One region of the Aeromonas encheleia genome, then DNA from elsewhere that is predicted to be linked to it. Evidence: riboswitches for the same ligand, from Rfam matches in the RefSeq annotation. Region 1 holds a riboswitch; each other region holds the start of a gene.
The links. Region 1 has a riboswitch for cyclic di-GMP ahead of EL255_RS16885 (glycosyl hydrolase family 18 protein). Riboswitches for the same ligand answer to the same signal wherever they lie in the genome.
Positions count from the first base shown of each region.

Region 2: it holds a riboswitch for cyclic di-GMP, as region 1 does, so the genes downstream of both, lafK (lateral flagellar response regulator transcription factor LafK) here and EL255_RS16885 (glycosyl hydrolase family 18 protein) in region 1, are expected to answer to the same signal.
Region 3: it holds a riboswitch for cyclic di-GMP, as region 1 does, so the genes downstream of both, EL255_RS04435 (glycosyl hydrolase family 18 protein) here and EL255_RS16885 (glycosyl hydrolase family 18 protein) in region 1, are expected to answer to the same signal.
Region 4: it holds a riboswitch for cyclic di-GMP, as region 1 does, so the genes downstream of both, gbpA (N-acetylglucosamine-binding protein GbpA) here and EL255_RS16885 (glycosyl hydrolase family 18 protein) in region 1, are expected to answer to the same signal.

Region 1 is NZ_LR134376.1:3,659,097-3,664,943, reverse strand. It holds gene EL255_RS16890 (hybrid sensor histidine kinase/response regulator) at 1-1,185, shown strand, start outside; cyclic di-GMP riboswitch class I at 1,414-1,500, shown strand; gene EL255_RS16885 (glycosyl hydrolase family 18 protein) at 1,611-4,211, shown strand; gene EL255_RS16880 (PKD domain-containing protein) at 4,343-5,847, shown strand, end outside.
Region 2 is NZ_LR134376.1:4,109,309-4,115,155, forward strand. It holds gene fliFL (lateral flagellar M-ring protein FliFL) at 1-1,060, opposite strand, end outside; gene lfiE (lateral flagellar hook-basal body complex protein LfiE) at 1,069-1,395, opposite strand; gene lafK (lateral flagellar response regulator transcription factor LafK) at 1,407-2,669, opposite strand; cyclic di-GMP riboswitch class I at 2,923-3,010, opposite strand; gene lfhA (lateral flagellar biosynthesis protein LfhA) at 3,215-5,290, opposite strand; gene flhB (flagellar biosynthesis protein FlhB) at 5,294-5,847, opposite strand, start outside.
Region 3 is NZ_LR134376.1:921,465-927,311, reverse strand. It holds gene EL255_RS04435 (glycosyl hydrolase family 18 protein) at 1-2,559, opposite strand, end outside; cyclic di-GMP riboswitch class I at 2,707-2,790, opposite strand; gene EL255_RS04430 (ExeM/NucH family extracellular endonuclease) at 3,085-5,223, shown strand; tRNA gene EL255_RS04425 (tRNA-Ala) at 5,348-5,423, opposite strand; tRNA gene EL255_RS04420 (tRNA-Ala) at 5,463-5,538, opposite strand; tRNA gene EL255_RS04415 (tRNA-Ala) at 5,611-5,686, opposite strand; tRNA gene EL255_RS04410 (tRNA-Ala) at 5,753-5,828, opposite strand.
Region 4 is NZ_LR134376.1:702,513-708,359, forward strand. It holds gene cbl (HTH-type transcriptional regulator Cbl) at 106-1,053, shown strand; gene gbpA (N-acetylglucosamine-binding protein GbpA) at 1,121-2,545, opposite strand; cyclic di-GMP riboswitch class I at 2,611-2,696, opposite strand; gene EL255_RS03375 (M3 family metallopeptidase) at 3,162-5,012, shown strand; gene EL255_RS03380 (L,D-transpeptidase family protein) at 5,423-5,847, shown strand, end outside.

The DNA of each region.
Region 1 (5,847 bases):
GAGGCGCGGGTGGCCGAGCGCACCCACGAGCTGTCCGAGCTGAACCGTCAGCTGCTCTCGGTGAACCAGCAGGTGGAGCGGGCCAATCACTCCAAGAGCCGCTTCCTGGCGGCGGTGAGCCACGATCTGACCCAGCCCCTCAACGCCGCCAAGCTGTTCACCTCTTCCCTGCTGGAGATGCTGCCCCAGGCGGGGGAGCAGGCCCGCATCGCCCGCCACATCGACGATGCGCTGGGGGCGACCGAGGATCTCATCACCGATCTGCTCGACATCTCGCGGCTCGAGGCGGGCAAGTTCAAGGCCAGGAAGCTCGATTTCGCCCTGAGCGACGTGTTCGACAACCTCAAGGCGGAGTTCGGGGTGCTGGCCCAGGCGAGCGACATCCAGTTCTCGGTGGTGGAGAGCAGGCTGGCCGTGTACAGCGACGTGCGCCTGCTGCGGCGGGTGCTGCAGAACTTCCTCACCAATGCGTTTCGCTACAACCCGGCCGGCCGGGTGTTGCTCGGCTGTCGCCGGCTGGGGGACAAGGTGCGCATCGAGGTGTGGGACAACGGCCCCGGCATTCCCGTCGACAAGCAGGAGGCCATCTTCGACGAGTTCTCCCGCCTCGATCACTCGCGCACCGCCAGGGAGCAGGGACTGGGGCTGGGCCTCGCCATCGCCCGCGGCATCTCGCTGGTCCTGGGTCACCCGCTCTCCCTGCGCAGCTGGCCGGAGGCGGGCTCGGTGTTTGCCATCACCCTCAACCTCGCGACCCGGCCTGTGATGCCCGCTCAGGTGGCGGCGCCCGCCCCGCGCGACAGCCAGCTGGAGGGGGTCAGGATCCTCTGCATCGACAACGAGGACGATATCCTCACCGCCATGCACTCCCTGCTGGGGCGCTGGGGCTGCGAGGTACGCTGCGCCCAGAGCCTGGTGCAGGCGGAGGCGCTCATCGCCGACGGCTTCCAGCCCCAGCTGGTGCTCTCCGATTATCACCTGGATGACGGCAAGACCGGGCTGCAGGCGCTGCACATGATCCGGCTGGCCCATGGCAACGGCATCGGCGGCATCATCATCAGCGCGGATCGCAAGAGCGAGTTGCAGGCGCAGATCCGCGAGCACGGTTACGGCTATGTCAGCAAACCGGTCAAGCCGCTCAAGCTGCGGGCGCTGATGAACAGCTTGCTGTTACCTGTACGCTGATCAGATTGTCGGGTGCAAGACAGTGAGCCAACTCACAGAATTAATCGCCGACAGGCCGAGTCGGGAGTAATCACTTCATCCACTTATTGGGGGTGTTGCGGGTGGGACTCTGCATAATCGCGGCCAACTAGCAATAGTGAGTCCCATTCACTGTCATTTTTACTAGGTGGCGCGGGTCACGCGTTCATCTATAGTCATTCGGCGATTATTTTCATCGCAAATCAAGTTGTGCAAAAAAGGCAAACCGGATGAAAGTCCGGGACGCAAAGCCTCCGGTCTAAGGGTCAGAGTACCTAGGATAGCGGGGCCACCACAGGTTGTTTCGTCCATGGGCCAAGCCATGGTGCGATGTCGTCTGCGTTACCTGGCCGGTTGCGTTGCCTTTTTTCGTTGTTTATTCCAAAAACGAAAAAGGATGTTCACCTATGTTAAGTCCAAAACCTTCCCTGCTGGCGCTCCTGGTCGGGGGGCTCTGCACCACCTCCGCCTTTGCCGCGCTCCCCGGCAAACCCACCATCGGCTGGGGCGAAACCAAGTTCGCCATCGTCGAGGTGGATCAAGCCGCCACCTCCTACAACAAGCTGGTCAAGGTCCACGCCGATGGCGCCCCGGTCAGCGTGAGCTGGAACCTCTGGTCCGGTGAGCTGGGTCAGACCGCCAAGGTGCTGCTCGATGGCAGCGAGGTCTGGTCCGGCGCTGCCTCTGCCGCCGGCACCGCGAACTTCAAGGTGACCAAGGGGGGGCGCTATCAGATGCAGGTCGCGCTCTGCAACGCCGAGGGCTGTACCCTCTCCGACAAGAAAGAGATCCTGGTGGCCGACACCGACGGCAGCCACCTGGTGCCGCTCAAGGCGCCGCTGCAGGAGAACAACAAGCCTTACGCCAACAAGTCCGGCAAGGTGGTGGGGGCCTATTACGTGGAGTGGGGCGTCTATGGTCGCAAGTTCACCGTGGACAAGGTCCCGGCCCAGAACCTGACCCACATCCTCTACGGCTTCACCCCCATCTGCGGCGGCAATGGCATCAACGACAGCCTCAAGGAGATCTCCGGCAGCTTCGAGGCGCTGCAGCGCTCCTGTGCCGGGCGGGAGGACTTCAAGGTCTCCATCCACGATCCCTGGGCCGCCATCCAGATGCCGCAGGGTAACCTCTCTGCCTTTGACGAGCCCTACAAGGGCAACTTCGGCAACCTGATGGCGCTCAAGAAGGCCAACCCCGATCTCAAGATCCTCCCCTCGGTGGGGGGCTGGACCCTGTCCGATCCCTTCTTCTTCTTCGGTGACAAGAGCAAGCGCGACCTCTTCGTGGCGTCCATGAAGGAGTACCTGCAGACCTGGAAGTTCTTCGACGGGGTGGACATCGACTGGGAGTTCCCGGGTGGCCAGGGGGCCAACCCCAGCCTGGGTGGCCCGAACGATGGCGCTACCTATGTGGCGCTGATGAAGGAGCTGCGCGCCATGCTCGATGAGCTGGAGGCCAGCACCGGCCGTCAGTACGAGTTGACCTCGGCCATCAGCGCCGGTGGCGACAAGATTGCCAAGGTCGATTATCAGGCGGCCCAGCAGTACATGGACCACATCTTCCTGATGAGTTACGACTTCAGCGGCGCCTTCGACCTGCAGAACCTGGCCCACCAGACCAACCTGTTCGCATCCAGCTGGGATGCCAACACCAGGTACACCACCGACAAGGGCGTCAGGGCGCTGCTCGGCCAGGGGGTCACCCCGGGCAAGATAGTGGTCGGGGCGGCCATGTATGGCCGTGGCTGGAGCGGGGTGAACGGCTACCAGGCCGGCAATCCCTTCACCGGCAGTGCCACCGGCCCCATCAAGGGCACCTGGGAGAATGGCGTGGTGGATTACCGCGACATCGTCAACAACCGCATGGGCGCCGGCTGGGAGCAGGGCTATGACGAGACAGCCGAGGCGCCTTACGTCTTCAAGGCCAGCACCGGCGAGCTCATCAGCTTCGACAACGACCGCTCGGTCAAGGCCAAGGGGCAGTATGTGCTGGCCAACCAGCTCGGCGGCCTGTTTGCCTGGGAGATCGATGCCGACAACGGCGACATCCTCAACGCCATGCATGAGGGGCTCGGCAACGGGGACGGCGGCACCCTGCCACCGGTCAACAAGCCGCCGGTGGCCAATGCCGGCAGCGATCTGAGCGCCACGGGTCCGGCCGAGGTGACGCTCAATGGCAGCGCCTCCCATGATCCGGAGAACGGGCTGCTTGGCTACAGCTGGAAACAGGTCTCTGGTCCGCAGACCAGCCTGCTCGACGCCACTCAGGCCAAGGCCCGGGTGGTGCTCGATGGGGTCAGCGCCGACATCAACCAGGTGTTCGAGCTGACCGTCACCGACGATCAGGGCCTCAAGGCCAGCGATCAGGTGGTGCTGACCAACAAGGCGCCGCAGCCGAACCTGCCCCCCGTGGTGACGGTGCAGGACAAGGTCTCGGTGCAGGCGGGCAAGCAGCTGAGCATCAGTGCCAGCGCCACCGATCCCAACGGTGACAGCCTGAGCTATCAGTGGACTGTGCCGGCCGGTCTCAGCGCCAGCGGCCAGAACAGCAAGACCCTGGTGGTGACGGCCCCGAGCGTGACGGCCAACACGGATTACGAGCTGATCGTCACTGTGACCGACGGCGCCCTGGACAGCCAGGGTCAGACCCGCCTCACCGTGACCCCGGTCAGCGGGGGCGGCGAGTGCAATGCCACCGACCCGGACGCGGTCAACTGGCCCGCCTGGAAGGCCGCGACCACCTACAACGGGGGGGAGAAGGTGAGCCACAACCAGCTGGTGTGGCAGGCCAAGTACTGGACCCAGGGCAATGAACCTAGCCGCACCGCGGATCAGTGGAAGCTGATCAGCCAGGTACAGCTCGGCTGGGATGCCGGCGTGGCCTACAACGCCGGTGACCTGACCACTCACAACGGTCACAAGTGGAAGGCCCAGTACTGGACCAAAGGCAATGAGCCCGGCAAGCACGATGTCTGGCTGGATCAGGGCGCAGCAAGCTGCCCTTGATCCACAAAGGGGCGCGCGCCGCGCGCCCCTTTTTCCCATCGCAACGAGGATGCGGTTCGCCATCGGCGGATCGGCTGCGTTGCGCCGCAGGCACCAGGGTGCGCTGCGGTCGAAATTGAAGGATGTATGCAATGATAAAAACAACAAAAATGAACAGCCTGGCGCTCGCCATGCTGGCCGTGGGAACCGGCGCTATGGCACAACAGAATTCCATCACCGGGGAGTGGCGCATGGATCAGGCGCCACCACGGATCTACAACCAGCAGGCCTGGGTCAATAACTTCGCCCTGCAACTGCCGCTCGGGGCGACCTTCGCCCCCCACATGACCGCCTGGGACGAGAACGATGGCGATCTCAGCGCCCGTATCAAGCAGCTCGGCACAGTGAACACCCAGCAGGTCGGCAACTATCTGGCCAAGTACGAGGTGCGCGATAACGGCTTGCCCGATGGGAATGGTTATGTGGGTGTGGGGGCAGGCACCACCACGTTTTCATTGCCCGTCACCGTCTATGATCCCGCCGTGGCCATCCCGAGCGAAACCCAGCAGTTGGGTACCCTCTGGCAGGAGGCCCCCATGGCCGCGGGCATCTTGAAGCTTGGTCCCGGCCAGAGCCTGAGCCGGGACATCAAGGTGGCCTCGTCCGGGCATCCCCTGAGTGGGGATGCGCTGGAGATCACCCTGTTCAGGGTGCAGGAGGGGCTCTGGGGCGGCAACAACCGTCAGTTCAGCCTGCGTCTCACCGACAAGGAGAGCGGCGAACTCGCCTACGAGGGCGGCGTCCTGCTCGGTTCAGGCAAGCAGTTGACCCCGACCGCCCCCATCAAGCTGCGGGCCGATCGGGACTATGAGTTCCGCCTGACCTATGTCTCCGGCCCGAGCGAACAGGGCTTTCGTGCCAACGAGGAGAACGAGCTCTGGTTGACGGCCGAGGGGCAGCAGACGCGGGAGGCGAACCCCTATGCCCAGGTGCTGCCCGATCCGGCCAACAAGCTGGCCTTCGACCCGGGCTTGGGCTCTGACATGAAGCAGAAGCTGCTCAGCAGCCGGGGCGAGCCGGAGGCGCTGTTGATCTGCAAGGTGGCGGGCCCGCAGCCGGTGACCCTGAGTTATCGCATCGCCAACCCCGCGCTGGCGAGCCTGCAGCTGGTGCAGGGCGAGACCCAGGATCGGCTGCAACTGCAGGGGCTGGCGGCGGGGGAGACCTGGCTCGAGATCCTGGCAGATGATCGGCTGGTGGAGCAGGTGCGGCTGTTCATCACAGCCCCCAAGGAGGTCAGCGTCTCCTACAGCTATATCGCCTTCCCCGGCGAGCGCCAGAGCCACCTGTGGGGCGACGGCGCCACCATCATGGCGGACATGAGCCGCCGCTATGCCCCCTACAACATCAGCCTCAGCTGGGTGGACAACGGCGTGCTGGTGCACGAGTGGGACAAGAATGGCAATGGCCAGTCCAACGAGGCCGACCGCTCGGAGAAGGAGGCCCCATTTAATGAGGGCTGGATCCCGAATGCGGATCGGGTCTTCTCCAACCTCTATGTGCTGCGCGCCTACAAGGACGACGCCAGGGCGTGCAGCAGCATGGGAGGGGCCTCCTCCATCGGCATGGGCGCCGACAGCGGTGCGCCGCGCGCGGG
Region 2 (5,847 bases), 450 kb from region 1:
TGTCGTTCTTGGCAGGCTCGGGCGTCGCAGCATTCCCCTGAGCCGCCTGATCAGCCGGAGGCGTCGTCTCGGGCGGACGATTGGAGAGTGCTCCCGGGATGCCGAGCGCCAATGCATCTATGGTCTTGTCAGACTTGTTGGACTCCTTGGTTACCACGCCTTGCGGATCCAGCTGCTGCTGAGTCTCTTCCACCGCATTGAAGTTGACGTCTGCTGCTATCTGTACCCGGAAGTTCCCCGTGCCCAGCATGGGGTAGAGCATGTCGCTGGCACGCTGGCGGATGTATTGTTCCAGCTTGCGCACATACTCCATCTGTTGGACACTCTGCTTGCCGAAGCCTGCCCGGTCTCCCAGCTCGGCGCTCAGCAGCTGGCCGGCCTGATCCACTATGGTCACGGCCCCCGGCTTCATGCCGGAGATACTGCCCGCCACCAGATTGGCGATCGCCTCCACCTGACCAGGCTCCATGGACTGTCCAGGCTGCAGATCCAGCATCACAGACGCGCTGGGTTTCTCTTCGTCACGGCCGACAAACAGGGTTCTCTTGGGGATGGCCAGGTGCACACGAGCACTGCGCACCGCGTCCAGCGAGATGATGGTTCTGGCCAGTTCCCCTTCCAGCGCATGCCGATAACGTGCACCTTCCATGAACTCACTGGTGCCCAGCCCGGTGACCGTATCCAGCCCTTCCAGACCGGCCGGCATGGCGGCTCTGACCCCACGAGCCGCCAGCGCCATCCGGATATGAGCCAGCTGATTTTCTGGCACCAGGATCTGGCCGGTGCTCTTCTCCAGCCGGAATGGCACCTGCTCCTTCTCCAGCATCTCCATGATGTTGGCCGTGTCGTAAAGCTCCTGCTTGCCGTAGAGGGGGACGTAGTTCTTGCTGGAGGTCCACAGGATCACCACTATGGTACCTGCGACGATCGCGGCCAGCAGGGCAATGGTCAGAATGGATTTGTTGTCGCGGGACAGCGTGCGCCAATTGCGCAGCCCTTCCTGGACCCGAGTCATGAAAGAGCCAGGAGACTCTTGGGTAGACGATACCAGTTCAGTCATTACCAACCTCAGAGCGGCATGCGCATGATGTCATCGAAACCCGCCATCAGCTTGTTGCGCACCTGCATCAGAGCGGAAAAACTGAGACCGGCTTTCTGACTGGCCACCATGGCCCCGACCAGATCGTCACTCTGACCCGCGTCGACGGCGGTCATCAAACTGGACGCGATATTTTGCTGCTCGTTAACGCGTCCGACGACGTCGCGCATGGCGTCGCTGAACGATACAGTCGATGCATCATTCGGCTCTATGGAAGGGGTTTGATTGGCGACACGCTGCATTTCCTGCATCTGCTGCAGGAGCGTCACCTGTGATGACATGATCTCAATCTTCACTCGGTTATCCCTTAGTTTTGAATCTGCTGCTCGACATCTATGCCCTGCTCACGCATGGCAGCCAGCTTGTATCTAAGCGCCCGGGTCGTCATCCCAAGGGCCTCAGCCGTACGAGTCCGATGACCACGAAAACGACGCAAGGTCTCTAGCACGAATTGAAATTCAGCATACCGCCTCGTCTCGCTGAGCCCTTCCGGCGCGGCGAGTGTCTCCGGTAACAGGTTGTCGGCTTCGACGGTGTAATGGGGCAACATCAAATCGACGGCCTGAATATGCAATCCGCGAGCCATAATTAAGGCCCGCTGGATGACGTTATCCAGCTCGCGAACATTGCCTGGCCAGTCATAGGCGAGCAGCTGTTTACACGCGCTCTCGCTCAGACGATAGCCCTGCTGTGCGCCGTAACGCTCGATGAAGTACTCGGCCAGCGGCAGGATGTCGTCTTGCCGTTCCCGCAACGCGGGCCAGCTCATGGGCAGAACATCGAGCCGGTAGAACAGGTCTTCGCGAAACTCTCCCTGTGCCACCAGATCCCGCAGATCCCGGTTGCTGGCGGCGATGATCCTTACGTCCAGCGCGATCACCTGATGGCTGCCCAGGCGTTCCACCTCTTTCTCCTGCAGCACCCGCAGCAACTTGGCCTGCAACGCCAGTGGCAACTCGGAGATCTCATCAAGCAGCAGGGTGCCCCCCTGCGCCAATTCAAACTTGCCCTGCTGGCTGGCAATAGCTCCGGTGAAGGCGCCCTTGCTGTGCCCAAACAAGATGGACTCGAGCATGGCCTCCGGAATGGCCGCACAGTTGATGGCCACGAAGGGTTTGCCAACACGGCTGGACATCTCATGGATATAGCGAGCCAGGCGCTCCTTGCCCGTGCCCGACTCGCCGCCGATGAGGATGGTGGCCGAGGTCTTCGCGGCTCGCCTGGCGAGTTGCAGCACTTGCTGGCTCAGGGAGGAGGCCGCGATCAGGTTGGGAATGGCTTGACGCAGGCGCAGAGCTCCCCTGACCACCTCGATCATCTGTCGCGGGCTGAAAGGCTTGATGATGTAATCGATGGCGCCGGCCCGCATGGCTTCCGCCGCCAGATAGGCCTGATGCTCATTGACCATGATGATGCAGCTGGTAACGGCCAGTTGATGCATCACGGAGGGGCCCGCCTCGGTCATGGCCGCCATGTCGAGCAGGATCAGATCGACCGTGTGTTGGGAGAGAAATGTTTTCGTTTGAGGAAGGGAATCCAGGCAGGAAACACGATAGCCAGAATTCAACAATATCTCCTCAATGTCGTTTCCATTTGATAACGATGGGGAGACAAATAATAGATGTGGCAGCGCTTCAATACCGAGTGATATTGAACTTTCCTTGATAGATGAATCAAAAAGCATATAAACCCGAACCTGTGATTGTACATGAATCAATCAACAGAACTGACGTGCAAAAATAAAAACGCACCACGACAAGAGCAACGCTTCTTAATGAGCGCTCGCTCTATATTAGGCATGGAAACAAGGCTGGAATCATAGCCTTGGTAACCCCGCTATCATTAACATCAATGCTGTTAGACCGGAGGCTTTGCGTCCTGACTTTTCAGTTCAGTTTGCCTTTATCATGCGACGATCCGTATTAGGATGGCATGGCTCTGTTGTCCCTAAAGCCATGTGACACATGTAGTTTGTTATATTTTGTAATATTGTTTTATTTTTTTTAACATGTCGTTACGTCAAAAGCCGTCACATGATAACGGCTTTATAAGACAATTCAAGCGGATATGCGGAATAGCCTCTTCCTGCTAGCCTGCATGACTGGCAATTCAACTTCAGCCTAGAGTCCCAATAACCTCGACCCGCAAATCTTCCGGGATCTCGTTATAAGAGAGTACTTTGAGACCTTTTGAGAAAGAGCGGGCATAACGGGCGATCAGCGGTCTGAGCTGGGGCATGACCACTAATACGGGAGCATATCCCTGTTGCTGCAACTGCTCCTTCACCAGCGGCATATTTTGTTGCAATTGCGCCAATAACTGGGGATCGACCGGGAAGCTGTCCAGCTGGATTTTTCCCTGCTGCTGGGACTGATTCATCGCCGTCAACAGCGTCTGCTCCAGGCGATCGTCCAGGGTGAAGGCGGCCAGGATGTCACGCGAGCCTATCGCCTGCCTGACGATCTGACGCTTCAAGGCACAACGCACATCCGACGCCAGCAGGACGGGATCCTTGGTCAGCTCGCTCGCATCCAGCAAGGTGGTAGCTATGGTGCGGATGTCGATGAGGCTGATCTGCTCCTTGAGCAACTGGCGGAAGACCCGCAACTGCTGCATCTGGGTCAGGGCCAGATTGAGTTCTTCCGCCAGGCGGGGAGACTGAATGGCCAGATATTGGCCCAGTTTGCCCACCTCATCGTGACCAAACAGCGCATCGAGCTGCTCTCTGAGTAGCTTGCTGGCATGGGTAGCGATGACGGTGGCAGAGTCGACCACCGAATAGCCCAGGTTGAGCGCCTTGGCCTTGTTGTCCGGCGAAATCCAGACCGCACTCATGCCGTAGGCCGGGTCCTGGGTGAGCTCTCCATCCAGCGTACCGTATGTTTCTCCGCTGCTGATGGCCATCAGCCGCTGGCAATCCACATTCCCCATGGCCAGGGCGATGCCGGACAGCTTGATACGATATTGATCGGGTTGCAGTTGCAAGTTGTCACGTACCCGAATTTCCGGCAGCAGGAAGCCATATTGCTCGGAGAGGGTTTTTCGAATGCCGCGAACCCGGGCGAGTAACTCGGCCCCCTTGTCCACTTCCGCCAGCGGCACCAGCCGATAGCCGAGTTCGATGGCGACGGAGTCCACCGGTGGCAGATCCTGCCAATCCAGCCCCTGGGGCTCGGGTTGCACCATCTGCCGGGTCAGTTCCTGGGCCGCGTCCAGAGCCGGATCCTTGAGCCGACGCTTGCTCACGCTCCAGCCGGTCCATGCCAGTACGGCGGCGAAGCTGAGGAAGGCCAGCATGGGCATGCCAGGTACGAGGCCCAGCACCAGCATGATGATCGCCGCCGTGTAGATGACCCGGGGCGATGCCAGGATCTGCTGGCCAACCTGATCCGACATCTCCCCTTCGTCGCTGACGCGCGTCACTATGATGGCGGCGGCAGTGGACATCAGTAGTGAGGGGATCTGGGCCACCAGGCCATCACCTATGGTGAGCAGGGCATAGATCCGGAACGCATCGGAAACCGGCAGCGAGTGCTGGAAGATACCGATGGCCAGCCCCCCCACCAGGTTGATGATGAGCACCAGCAAGCCGGCGATGGCATCGCCACGCACGAACTTGGAGGCACCGTCCATGGCGCCGTAGAAATCGGCTTCCTTGGCGATCTCTTCCCGCCGGGCCCGGGCCTGGTGCTGATCCAGGGTGCCGGCATTGAGATCGGCATCGATGGCCATCTGCTTGCCCGGCATGGCGTCCAGTGTGAAGCGGGCGGAAACCTCGGAGATCCGCTCTCCCCCCTTGGTGATCACCACGAAATTGATGATCATCAGGATCACAAAGACCACCAGACCCACCACGTAGTTGCCACCGATGACCACTTCCCCAAACGCCTGGATGACCTTACCGGCAGCCTCATTCCCCTCGTGACCATGCAGCAGCACGACCCGGGTGGAGGCGACGTTGAGGGAGAGCCGCATCAGAGTCGCGACCAGCAGCACAGTCGGGAACACGGAGAAGTCGAGCGGACGACGGGCCGAGACCGAGACCAGCAGCACCAGCACGGCCAGCACTATGTTGAAGGTGAAAAGGGCATCCAGCAGCCAACCGGGCAGGGGCAGGATCATCATCGCCAGGATCGCCAACAACATCATGGGGATCGCGGTATAGGATTGGGTCAATACACGCCAGTTCACAACTTACCTCTCAGGTTGACGTAACTCGGGCGGCACATGCAAAGGGGCAAGGGAATGGGGCTTCTTGCCCTTGCCAGCCTCATAGGCCCGTAGCTGCAATACGTGATTCAATACATAGGCGACTGCGGTGTACAGGCCCGCTGGCACTTCCTGATCAACCCGGGTGGAGTAGTAGATGGCCCGGGTCAGATCCGGCAGGCTCATCACCATCTTGTCGTGCTGCTTCGCCACCTGGCGGATCCGCTCCGCCATGCTGTCTACCCCCTTGGCGATCACAAAGGGCGCATTGGCCCGCTCGGGATCATATTTGATGGCCACCGCATAATGGGTCGGGTTCACGATGATCACATCCGCCTGCGGAACCCGCTGTTCGATACGGGCACGCGCCAGCATGCCCTGTACCTGGCGGATCTTGGCCTTGATCTCCGGGCGCCCCTCGCTGTTCTTGTGCTCGTCCTTGACCTCCTGCTTGGTCATCTTTAACTGCTTGTTCAGGGACCAGCGTTGGTAAGGCACATCCAGCACGGCGATCAGCATCTGCACGCTGCCAAGCAAGA
Region 3 (5,847 bases), 1.8 Mb from region 1:
CTCGACCACCTTCAGGCCCATGCCACTCTGATCCGTGATGGTGTCAGAGGTGGAGGTCGGCACCAGGAACTCGATGCGGGTCCCGCCCGGTATGGTCTGGGTCGACTTGTTGGTCAGTTTAAGCGTCGGGTTGATCGGGTAGTTGGAATCCCCCTCCTTGAAGCCGCTCAGGCTGACGCCGATGTCGAGCTGCGCCGCCGGAGCGGGCAGATCGTTCTGCTTCAGATTGGGCTGGCTCGCCGTCCTGAACTTGTCGTAGGCCAGGCTGGTGAGGGTGCTGCCAATGACATATTCGTTCTTGGCCGGATCGAACGCGTAATCCCCCGCCATCTCCCAGAACATGACGCCCCCCAGGCCGCGCTTGACGATGTAGTCCAGCTTCTTGCCCATGGACTCTTCATCTTCGGTGGAGAGGAACACCTTCTTCTCCTCGTTCCACAGCCAGGGCGCCTGCGCCTTGTCATCGTAGTAACGCACGTACTTGCCCTGGATCACGTCGGCCGGGTTGTTGGGATCCAGACCCCAGGCCTGACCGTAGCTCGGCAGGGTGGTGATGCCGAGGCTGGCCGCGTGCTCCAGGTTCTTGGCATGCCACATGGGCACGGCGCCGGCGCCGACCTCGTTGCCGTTCTTGTCCAGATCGTGCCAGATGTTGTCGATGCCGACAGCGCCGTTGCCGCAGGGGATGGTGCTGCCACCTGTGCCCGGCTGGCAATTGCTCTGGCTCGGCAAGGCCGCCTTGCCGTTGAGACCATGGGTGCCGCCGGTGACCCCTTGCCAGCCACGGGTGTAGTAAGGCACCCCTATGTTGATCTTGCCGGCCGCCAGGGCGCCACGGAAGTAGTGGGCCGACCAGGCCGCGTTCAGATAGCCGATGGCGCCGTACTGGGCCTGGCTATAGACGCCCCACTGGGCCAGCTCCGGATCCGCCTTGTTGTCGAACAGCGCGGCGTTGTGGGCCACGAAGTTGTTCCAGGCGCCGTGGAAGTCATAGGTCATCAGGTTGACGTAATCCAGGTACTGGGTGACCTGGAAGTTCTCCATGCCGCGCAGCAGATAGGCCGACGCCGGTGAGGCTATGGTCAGCATGTACTTGCGGCCATCCTCGGTGCCGGCGCTGTCGAGCCGGCTGCGCAGGGTCTTCATCAGGACTTCGTAGTTGGCAAACAACTTGGCCCGGCACTGGTTGGAGAGCGGGAAGTCGTTGGGGTTGCCCGCATCCTTCATGGAGGTGGGGTACTCGTAGTCCACGTCCACCCCATCGAAGCCGTACTGGCGGATGAAGCCCACCGCCGAGTCGGCGAAGGCGTTGATGCCGGCGGTGTTGACCGAGCAATCGCCCTTGGTGGTGGCGGTATAGAAGCCACGGGTGTCGGCCCAACCGCCCACCGAGATCAGCGTCTTCACGTCCGGGTACTGTTTCTTGTACTTGGAGAGCAGGTTGAGGTGACCCTTGTAGGCAAACTCCGGGTCCATCTCGGCGCCCGGTACCCCCTCCCAGGTCAGCTTGGTGGCGGCGTCGTCCACCTTGATCAGGTGGCTCTGCTCATCCACCGCCGCGAAGGCGTAGTTGATGTGGGTGATCTTGTCCCAGGGAATGTCGTTCACCAGGTAGGCGGGCAGGCCGTTCTTGCCGGTGCGCCAGGAGGTGAAGTAACCGATGACGCGGCGGGCATGGTCATCCCCCATACACTCGCTGCCATCGGCGCGGTAGATCTGGCGAATGTCGCAGGAGAGGTTGCCACCTGTGGGGGGCAGCGCGGCCTCTTCCACGGTGACATCGATCTGGGCCGACTCACCGACCAGGTTCCCCTTGTCTGTCGCCACCAGTTTGAGGCCGGCGACCCCCTTGCTCTGGGGCGTCCAGTTCAGCTGCCAGGGGGCGCTACTGTCTTCGCCCACCTTCTGGCCATTCACATAGAGCTCGACCCTGGCCACATCGTTGTTGGCATCGGTCACATCGGCCGTGACCGTGGCGACCCGGCCCAGGGTCAGCCTGGCGCCGGCGGCCGGGCTGCTGATGCTGGCCTTGGGCGCTTCCGGGGCCACCACGGCGCTGACGCTGAAAGCAGCATCGGCTTCGCTCAGCAGCTTGCCATCCTTGTCCAGGGCGCGGGACTTGAGCTGATGGGGGCCGACGCCGCTCGCCACCCAGCTTGCCGACCAGGGGGCCGCGCCGCTCAGTGCGACCTGGGTGCCATCGATCAGGTACTCCACCTTGACCATGGCGCTGCTGTCACCGCTCAGGGTTACCGCCAGGGCCACAGGCGCCCCCTCGTTGAAAGCGTTACCAACGGCGGGCGAGCTTATCGCGAGCCCGAGGCCCGGCGCCGTGCCGCCATCGCTGAAGGGTTTCCAGGCATCGGCCCAGACGGTACCCACCCCGGGCGCATAGTGATAGGGCGAGGCGCCACACCAGCCGGAGTAAGGAAATTCCTTGCACTCATAGAGGTTGCCGACGTTGCTGACGACATCGCCAGCCTTGTAGGCGGTGCCGGACTGATAGGCGGGATAGGCGGCTTGCGCCCAGGCGGGCATAGCCGCAAGGGCGACCAGCATGGCGAGCCTGCTGGGCCTTAGGGTCTGTTGCATATTGTTATCATCCTTGTTTTATCTTGGCTTTTAAGACCGGGCAAAGCGCAATAGCAACAGGTGAGAAAGGGTCGACAACAGGCCATGGACGGGGCCACATCCCCTCATGTCACCCTGGGTAACCCCGCTGTCTGGCCAGTATCCGGCAGATCGGAGGCTTTGCGTCCCGGCATCACTGCCGGTTTGCCCTTTACCTGGGTTCCGTGAGGAACAGGGCGAGTATAGGAAGCAAGTGGTCGAGTCTCAATCTTCATTCTCGAAGAAAAATATGTAAACGCCAGCAAGCCCCCCACATCCTCCCGCACAGCCGGTGACACTTTTATCATTAATTTCATAATGTTAGCCACGTCATAAAAACGAAACAGGCCTCTTTTGCCTCCCCATAATGTGCGTTGGCTCACTGGTATGATGTGCCAGAAATGTGACAATGCGCGCCCTTGGCCAAGGTGCCAAGGCTATGGAAACACTGGCAAAAATAAAAAAGGAATACCCATGAAAGGAACACCTACCCTGCTGTCGCTGGCCGTGGGGCTCGCGCTCGCGTCCCCCTCAATCCATGCCGCCGGCTTCAGCTGCCCGGCCGACAACGCCCTCACCCCCATCCCCGCCATCCAGGGCAGTGGCGACAAGAGCCCGCTGATCCCGGACGATCTGTTTGAAAGTACCCAGACGGTGGCCGTCAAGGCGGTGGTCAGCGCCCTCGGCGAGAGCCTGAACAAGGGCTTCTACCTGCAGGATCTCCAGGGCGATGGCAACCCCCAGAGCTCGGACGGTATCTTCGTCTTCCTGAGTGACATCAACAAGTACCCCGCCATCCAGCCGGGGGCCGAGGTCTGTCTGGAAGCCAAGGTGGCGGAATACTACGGCCATACCCAGCTCAAGCCGGTCCTGGATAGCAAGGTCCCGCGCCTGCAGGTGCTGGCGCAGGGCAGCGTCCCCGCCGCCGTGCCACTGCGGGTGCTGGAGGGGGAGACCCTGGCCCGGGCGCTGGAGCGTCACGAGGGGATGCGGGTGCGGCTCGATGCCGACAGCGCGCTCAAGGTAAGCCGCAACTTCAGCTACGACTACGCCGCCCGGCGCAACAACCTGGTGCTCGCCCATCAGGCCCCGCTGATGAAACCGACCCAGCTGCACGTGGCGGGCAGCAGCGAGGCCAAGGCACTGGCACAGGCCAATGCGGGCAACCGGGTATTCCTCGAATCCGACTTCAAGGCCGCCGACGGCAAGCTACCCTGGCTGCCCGCCTGGGAGCCGGAGCAGGGTTACCTGCGCATCGGCGATGCCCCGGTCAACCTGGAGGCCCTGGTGGGTTACAGCTATGACGAGTACCGGCTGATAGTGCCGAAGGGGCAGACCATCACGGCCGGCGATCTGCTGCGTACCGACGAGAACGATCGCCAGAGCGCCCCGGCTCGCACCGCCGGCACTGACCTGCGCATCGGCAGCTTCAACGTGCTCAACTACTTCACCAGCCACTCCAGCGTGGGCGGTGCTCTCAACGTGCTGTGCAAGGACCAGACTGATGCGGACAGCGCCAAGGGCTGCAACAGGGGCGCCAAGAACCTGGAAGATTTCCAGCAGCAGCGCACCAAGATAGTCAACGCCATCACCGAGATGGACGCCGATCTGCTCGGCCTGATGGAGATGGAGAACAACGGCTTTGACGAGCACTCCGCCATCAGCGATCTGGTCACGCATCTGAACGCCCAGCAGAAGGATGCCAGCCAGCACTACGCCTTCGTCAGCCTGCCCAAGGCGCTGCTCGGCGAGGAGCGCTACTTCGGTGGCGACGCCATCATGGTGGCCATGCTCTATCGCCCGGCCAAGCTGACCCCGAGCGGGGAAGCCGGTGTGATTCAACTGCCGCAGCAGCGTTACATCCTGGGCGGCGTCGCCAAGAGCGCCGGTCAGCGCGACTCCCTGGTGCAGAGCTTCACGGTGGCGGGCAGCAAGGATCCCCTGACGCTGGTGGTCAATCACCTGAAATCCAAGGGTTCTGGCTGCTTTGAGAACGGGGACGGCAAGACCGAACCCGCCGATCTGCAGGGCAAGTGCACCGAGTTTCGGGTGAGTGCGGCCAAGGTGCTGGGCGAGGCGATGAACAAGCTGCCGGGCCAGGTGCTGCTGGTGGGCGACTTCAACTCCTACGCCAAGGAAGACCCGATCCGGGTGCTGACCGACTACGATGCGGCCAAGGCGGATCGCAAGATCCGCTCCGCCTCCCACACCTTCGTCGGCGAGCAACCCTACGAGCAGCTCGGCCAGGAGGTGAGCAAGAGCTATGGCCTGATCGATGTGAACGTCAAGTTCAACCAGGAGAAGGCCATCTCCTACAGCTACGAGGCCGAGCTCGGCACTCTGGACTACGCCCTCGCCAACCCGGCGCTGGCCAAGAAGGTGGTGGCCGTCGCCGACTGGCACATCAACTCCTACGAGAGCAACCTGTTCGAATATGGACGCGGCTTCACCGGCGACATGATCAAGTCCGACAACCCGTTCAGCGCCTCCGACCACGACCCCATCATCGTCGACCTCAAGCTGCAGGAGCCAAGCAATGGCAGCGGGGCTGGCGCCATGGGTGCCCTGCTGCTGGCGCTGTTGCCGCTGGCCTGGCGCCGTCGCCACGGCTGATGACTTGCCATAGCCACCAAGCCCGCAGCCGATGCGGGCTTTTTTGTCGACGAGAATTGGGGGGTAAAAAGGAAAGTGGAGCCAAAACAAAAAGGCCACCGCAATGCGGTGGCCTTTTGATATTTGGTGGAGCTACGCGGGATCGAACCGCGGACCTCTTGCATGCCATGCAAGCGCTCTCCCAGCTGAGCTATAACCCCAAGTTGTATTGAATCAAGGACTAGCCTCAACTCTGAATTTGGTGGAGCTACGCGGGATCGAACCGCGGACCTCTTGCATGCCATGCAAGCGCTCTCCCAGCTGAGCTATAACCCCAAATTCTTTACTCTTTAAACAACCGGTTCTGGCGGCCGGTTGCCCTAACTCTGGTATTCAAATATCAAATAGTGGTGGAGCTACGCGGGATCGAACCGCGGACCTCTTGCATGCCATGCAAGCGCTCTCCCAGCTGAGCTATAACCCCACAAAGGTCGGCCTGGGTGATACACACCGCACTGCCCTGGGTACTTCATTTCTACAATCAGGAACCTGGTGGAGCTACGCGGGATCGAACCGCGGACCTCTTGCATGCCATGCAAGCGCTCTCCCAGCTGAGCTATAACCCCTTGGATTCCAGATTGTCCG
Region 4 (5,847 bases), 1.6 Mb from region 1:
GACACAGTTTCAGGTTTGCGGCCCGGTATGAGCCCGGGCTGGCAATAAAACAAGAAAGCGGCGGCGGGGCAGACCCGACGACCGGTCAGCGCAGGAGGCGATGACGTGAATTTTCAGCAACTACGCATTATCCGGGAGGCGGCGCGGCGGGACTACAACCTGACCGAGGTTGCCAACGCCCTGTTCACCTCCCAGTCCGGGGTCAGCCGCCATATCCGCGAGCTGGAGGAGGAGCTTGGGCTGGAGCTGTTCATTCGCTACGGCAAGCGACTGCTCGGCATGACGGAGCCAGGCAAGGAACTGCTGGTGATCGCCGAGCGCATCCTCAACGACGCCAACAACATCCGCAAGTTGGCCAGCACCTTCGCCAACCGGGATTCGGGCCGGCTGTTGGTGGCGACCACGCACACCCAGGCGCGCTACGCCCTGCCGCGGGTGGTGAAGGCCTTTCGCGAGCAGTTCCCGCTGGTGCAGCTGGAACTGCGCCAGGGCGGGCCGGAAGAGATAGTGCGGCTGGTGCAGACCGGCGAGGTGGATATCGGCATCAGCAGCGAGCAGCTCGACAAGAGCGAAGGGGTGGTGGCCTTCCCCTACTACCGCTGGCATCACAACATAGTGGTGCCAGAGCAGCACCCCCTGACCGCCGAGCGGGAGCTGACCCTGGAGGCGCTGGCGAACTGGCCCATCATCACCTACCAGGCCGGGCTGACCGGACGGGCGCGGGTGGATGAGGCCTTCGCCGAGGCGGGGATAGCGCCGCAGATCCTGCTGACCGCCCAGGACTCCGACGTCATCAAGACCTATGTCGAGCTGGAGATGGGGGTCGGCATACTGGCGGACATGGCGTTCGACGCCCAGCGTGACAAGGGGCTGGTGCAGCTCGATGGCAGCCGGCTGTTCGCACCGCACACCGCCTGGATCGGGCTCAAGCAGGGGCAGTTCCAGCACAACTTCGCCTGGCAGTTCATCCAGCTCTGCAACCCGGAACTGGCGCTGGCCGAGATCCAGGCCCGCGCCATGAGCCACGAGCCGGCCCTCGATTACCAGATCTGAATGGGCTGACATGCCATAAACAAACAGGGAGCCATCGGCTCCCTGTTTGCTTATCTGTCGACGCGCGTTATTTCAGTTCGGTCCAGGCATCCTGCCAGTTGCTGCCCACGCCGGGCTCATACTGGGTCGCCGAGCTGGACCAGATAGTGCACCAGCCGCTGTAGGGGTAGGGCTTGCACTGATACACCTTGCCGTTCTTGGGCTGCAGCACCTTGGTGCCTGCGGTGTAGGACTTCAGGCCCTCCGGGAAGCTGAACTGGTAGTCACCGCCGCTGGCCGGATCCTTGAGCATCAGATCCAGGGTCTGCTGCAGCGGCTCGCCACCCGCCTTGGGCTTGCCCTCGATCACCAGCTGATGGTGACCCGCGCTCAGGCCGCTCACCGGCATGGTGAAGCTCTGGCTGCTGTCCTTGATGTCGGCGCCGGTCTGGCCCTTGGCGACACCGCCATGGTCATACAGGGTATTGGTGACGGCGAGGTCCCCTTGCGCCGTGACGGTGAAGGCCAGGGTGACGCTGCCGTTGTCGAGCAGGTACTCGCTCTCCAGACCGCTCACGTTGATGTCGTTGCCCACCGGCGGTTGTTGCTGTTCGAGCTGGATCTCGACCCGTTGCAGGTTGCTGCCCGCCTTCAGGTAGATGGGGTTCTGGCCGTAGACCGGGTTGAACTGGCCGTCGCCACCCTGCTGACCGGCACGGATCTGGCTCTGCTCGGCGTTGATCTTGCCCGCCAGATCGTGAGCCCAGTTGTTCTTCTGGCCCTGCTCGGCGTTGGCGATGGTCAGCACCGTCTGCAGATCGGTGCGCTCGCCGCTGGCGTCGAACACCCGGGTCCTGGCCTTGTCGCCGGCCGCGAGATCGGTGGAGGGGTAGATGGTCCCGCCCTGGCTCCAGCTCAGCGGGGGCTGGGTGCCGCCTTCGAAGCGGGCGTCGATCAGGTTGTAGAAGCTGTTGGCGGTATCGCCCACTTCCCACACCCCGAGAATGACCTGGTAGCCGGTGCGTGCCGGCAGGGTGCACTGGTGGGTGACCTGCTTGGGCGGCTGCACCATGTTGCCTTCGATCACGCAGAATGGATTGAGATCGAAGGAGTCGCGGGTCAGCGGCTGGTTCGGGTTCCACTCCTGCTTGGTGAGGTAGTAGCGCCAGTTGCGGGTCACGTGGTTGGCGGTGAAGCTCCAGCTGATAGCGAAGGGCCCGGCCTGCACCTCGCGCTTGGTCCAGCGATCGCTGGTCTGGGCATTGAGCTCACCGAATTGCGGGTGGCCGGCCGAGGCGATCTGGCCGTCGGCGGGGCCGCCGTTGGGGAAGCCGGACGGTGCCTCCAGGCTCTGGGGCTCCCACTGGATGGCGCCACACTGGCTGTTGCCGCCGGTCTTGCACAGATAGTTGCGACCCTCCGGCTGGTTGATATAGCCGTGGGCGAGTGCGCCGCCACTGGCCAGCAACGCCAGCGCCGCGGCCACATGATTGAGTTGAATTTTTGCTGCCATACATTCCTCTGTTCGGTGATGTGGGCAGTCAAGTTGGCAGGGGAAATCCCCGATACACACCTGGGTGTGGCAACCCCGCTATCCTGGACGACATGTCTTTAGACCGGAGGCTTTGCGTCCTGGCCTTTCAACCAGTTTGCCAAATGACTACATAAATGGTCATGGTGTCGCGTTTGAAGACGACGACATCATCATGACTTATTTTGATTAAATTATTAAGTGTAAATCTTTACGGTTCGACTCATCGGAGTAGTGCCATTACTTAACTTTCTGTTTTTGCATGGGTATTCCCCTGGTCATGTTCACTGCCCCGGATTGTTGTTCTGATTAATATTCAGATTTCACGCATCTTATGCCGAGGCGGCATCCCCTTGCCGACCCTGGACTCCATGGCAGGGGAGGGATCCTGGATCGAGGTGGATCCTTTATGGCTCAGCCGGCTGCCCAGGATCGCGGGATGTCCGCTCATTGCCCCCATGAGCAGCAGACAGACAGGCCCACTTTTGATAGCGTGGTGACGCGCATCCCGGCGCACGTTTGTCCCGGCCCCGACCGGGGAGGGACACCACCAAAAAGGAACGGATGGCCAGGCGCCACCGATAACAAGAGGGAATTTATGAGTTCCATTGCCAGGAATTACCTGAACCAGCTCAACGCCGACTACCTGCGGGTGCACAGGCGCAAGGAGGATCTGTTCTGGTCCACCTACATGGGCACCAGCGACGATCAGGCCGGCTTCACCGCCGCCGAGCAGGCCTACAAGGCGTTCTGTGCCAATCCGGCGCGGCTGCCGGAGCTGAGGGAGATGCTCGCCCAGGCCGACGGGGCGGATCTCAGACGCGGCCTGGGGGGCTGGATCGCCTTCTTCGAGTGCAACGTCATCGAGGATCCGGCGGCGGCGGCCCTGATGGACGAGCTGGTGGTCGCCGAGGCGGACCTGTTCTCCCGTCGCAAGGGCTTGAAGCTGAGCCTGCTGGACGAGCGGGGCCGCCAGGTGGCCGGCAGCCTGCCGGCGGCCAGCACCAGCCTGGCCGCCAGCCCGAGCGAGGCGGTGCGCCAGAGTGCCCTCGACATGTTCCACAGCCTGGAGCAGTGGGTGGTCGACCATGGCTACCTGGACGTAGTGGCGCTGCGCAACCGCTTCGCCCGCGCCATGGGCTATCGCGACTACTTCGATTACAAGGTGCGCAAGAACGAGCAGATGAGCCCGGAGCAGCTGTTTGCGGTGCTGGATGACTTCATCGAGCGCACCGAAGAGCGGGTGCACCTGAGCCTGGCCGAGCTGAAGGCGGCGAAGGGGGAGGCGGCGCTGCTGCCCCACAACCTGCGCTACTTCGTCAGCGGCGACGTGACCCGCCAGCTCGACCCCTACGTGCCCTTCTCGCGGGCGCTGCAGGATTGGGTCGAGAGCTTCCGCCGGCTCGGCATCCAGTATCGGGAGGCGACCCTCACCCTGGACTTGCTGACCCGGGAGGGGAAATACGAGAACGGCTTCTGCCACGGTCCGGTGCCGAGCTTCTGGCAGGAGGGGCAGTGGGTGCCCGCCGTGGTCAACTTCACCAGCCTGGCCAATCCGTCCCAGGTGGGCAGTGGCTGGAGCGGCCTCAACACCCTGTTCCACGAGGGGGGCCACGCCGCCCACTTCGCGAACGTGACCGGCAACGCCCCCTGCTTCTCCCAGGAGTTCCCGCCCACCTCCATGGCCTATGCCGAGACCCAGTCCATGTTCTGCGACAGCCTGCTGGACGATGCGGACTGGCTCAAGCGCTATGCCAGGAGCGAGAGCGGGGAGCCCATCCCGGATGCGCTCATCGGGGCCATGATAGAGGCGCGGCAGCCATTTCGCGCCTTCAACGAGCGGCAGATCGCGCTGGTCTCCTACTTCGAGCGGGATCTCTACGCCATGGCCGATGGCGATCGCACCCCGGCCGCGGTGCTGGCGCTGGCGCGCCGCTGGGAGCGCAAGATCCTGGGGGTGGAGAGCCCGCGGCCGCTGCTGGCGATCCCGCACCTGCTCAACCAGGAGTCGGCCTGCGCCTACCACGGCTACCTGCTGGCGCTGATGGCGGTGGAGCAGACCCGTGCCTATTTCCTGCGGCGCGACGGTTATCTCACCGACAACCCGCGCATCGGACCGGATCTGGCCGCCCATTACTGGGGGCCGGGCAACGGCATGACCCACGATCAGACCCTGCAGAGCCTCACCGGCGAGGGCTTCAGCGCCGCTCCCCTGGCCCGGGTCTGCAACCGGAGCGTAGCCGAGGCCTGGGAGCTGGCATCGGCCAGCATGGCGGCGGCGCGGCAGCGGCCGCCGGCAGGCGAGGGCAGCCCGCTCAATGCCCGCATCCGGGTGGTGCACGGGGAGGCGCTCATCGCCGACAACAGCGAGTCGGAGGCGCGCATGCTGGCCGACTTCGAGGCCTGGATCCGGCGCCACTACCAGGCCGAGCCAGCTTCTATCGGCTAAGGGATCCCCACCCACCACAGAGTCCTGCCCCTTGGCAGGGCTCTGTCATTTCTGCGCGCTGGTGACGCCCTCGGTCGCGCGGCTGGACGGGGTTATCGGGGACGGCTGGCGGCGGGAAGGCGCGACGGCGCCTGCGGGGGCAGGCCGGATCCCGAGGTGGGGGCTGAGAGGGGGCTTGAATGAAACACTTAAAACGACCGCTTGGCGCCATCTAGCTGTTTTAGCTATTAATTAATGTGATGGGGCGGTGGATGGACGGGGCGTTCGTCACGCTGGTCACAGATATGTTTCTCTGGATATATTGAGTATTGATGGCGATCCCATATCATGGCGCTCGCTCGTCACCAGAGAGTGGCGATATTCAGATGATTTGCTAACAAAAAAGCCCTGAAGGCTTGTCGAGGGATGGAATGAGAGCCGTATTACTGTGTTTGCTGGGGCTGTGGCCCGCCTTAAGTTTTGCCACCCTGTCTGCCGACATGATAGTGGTCAAGAAGTCGAGCTATAGCCTGACCCTGATGAAGGATGGCAAGGAAGTCAAACGCTACTGGATCGCCCTGGGCCCGGCCCCGAAGGGACACAAGTTGCGGGAAGGGGATCAGCGCACACCGGAAGGGCGTTACATCCTCGACTACAAGAAGACCAACTCCGGCTATTACAAGGCCATCCACATCAACTACCCGAATCTGGATGACATCAAGATGGCCAACGAGAAGGGCGTCAATCCCGGTGGCATGATCATGATCCACGGTCAGCGCAACGACATCGGCAACCGTCGTCTGCAGCCGTCCAACTGGACCAACGGCTGCATCGCCATGCTCAACCATGATCTGGA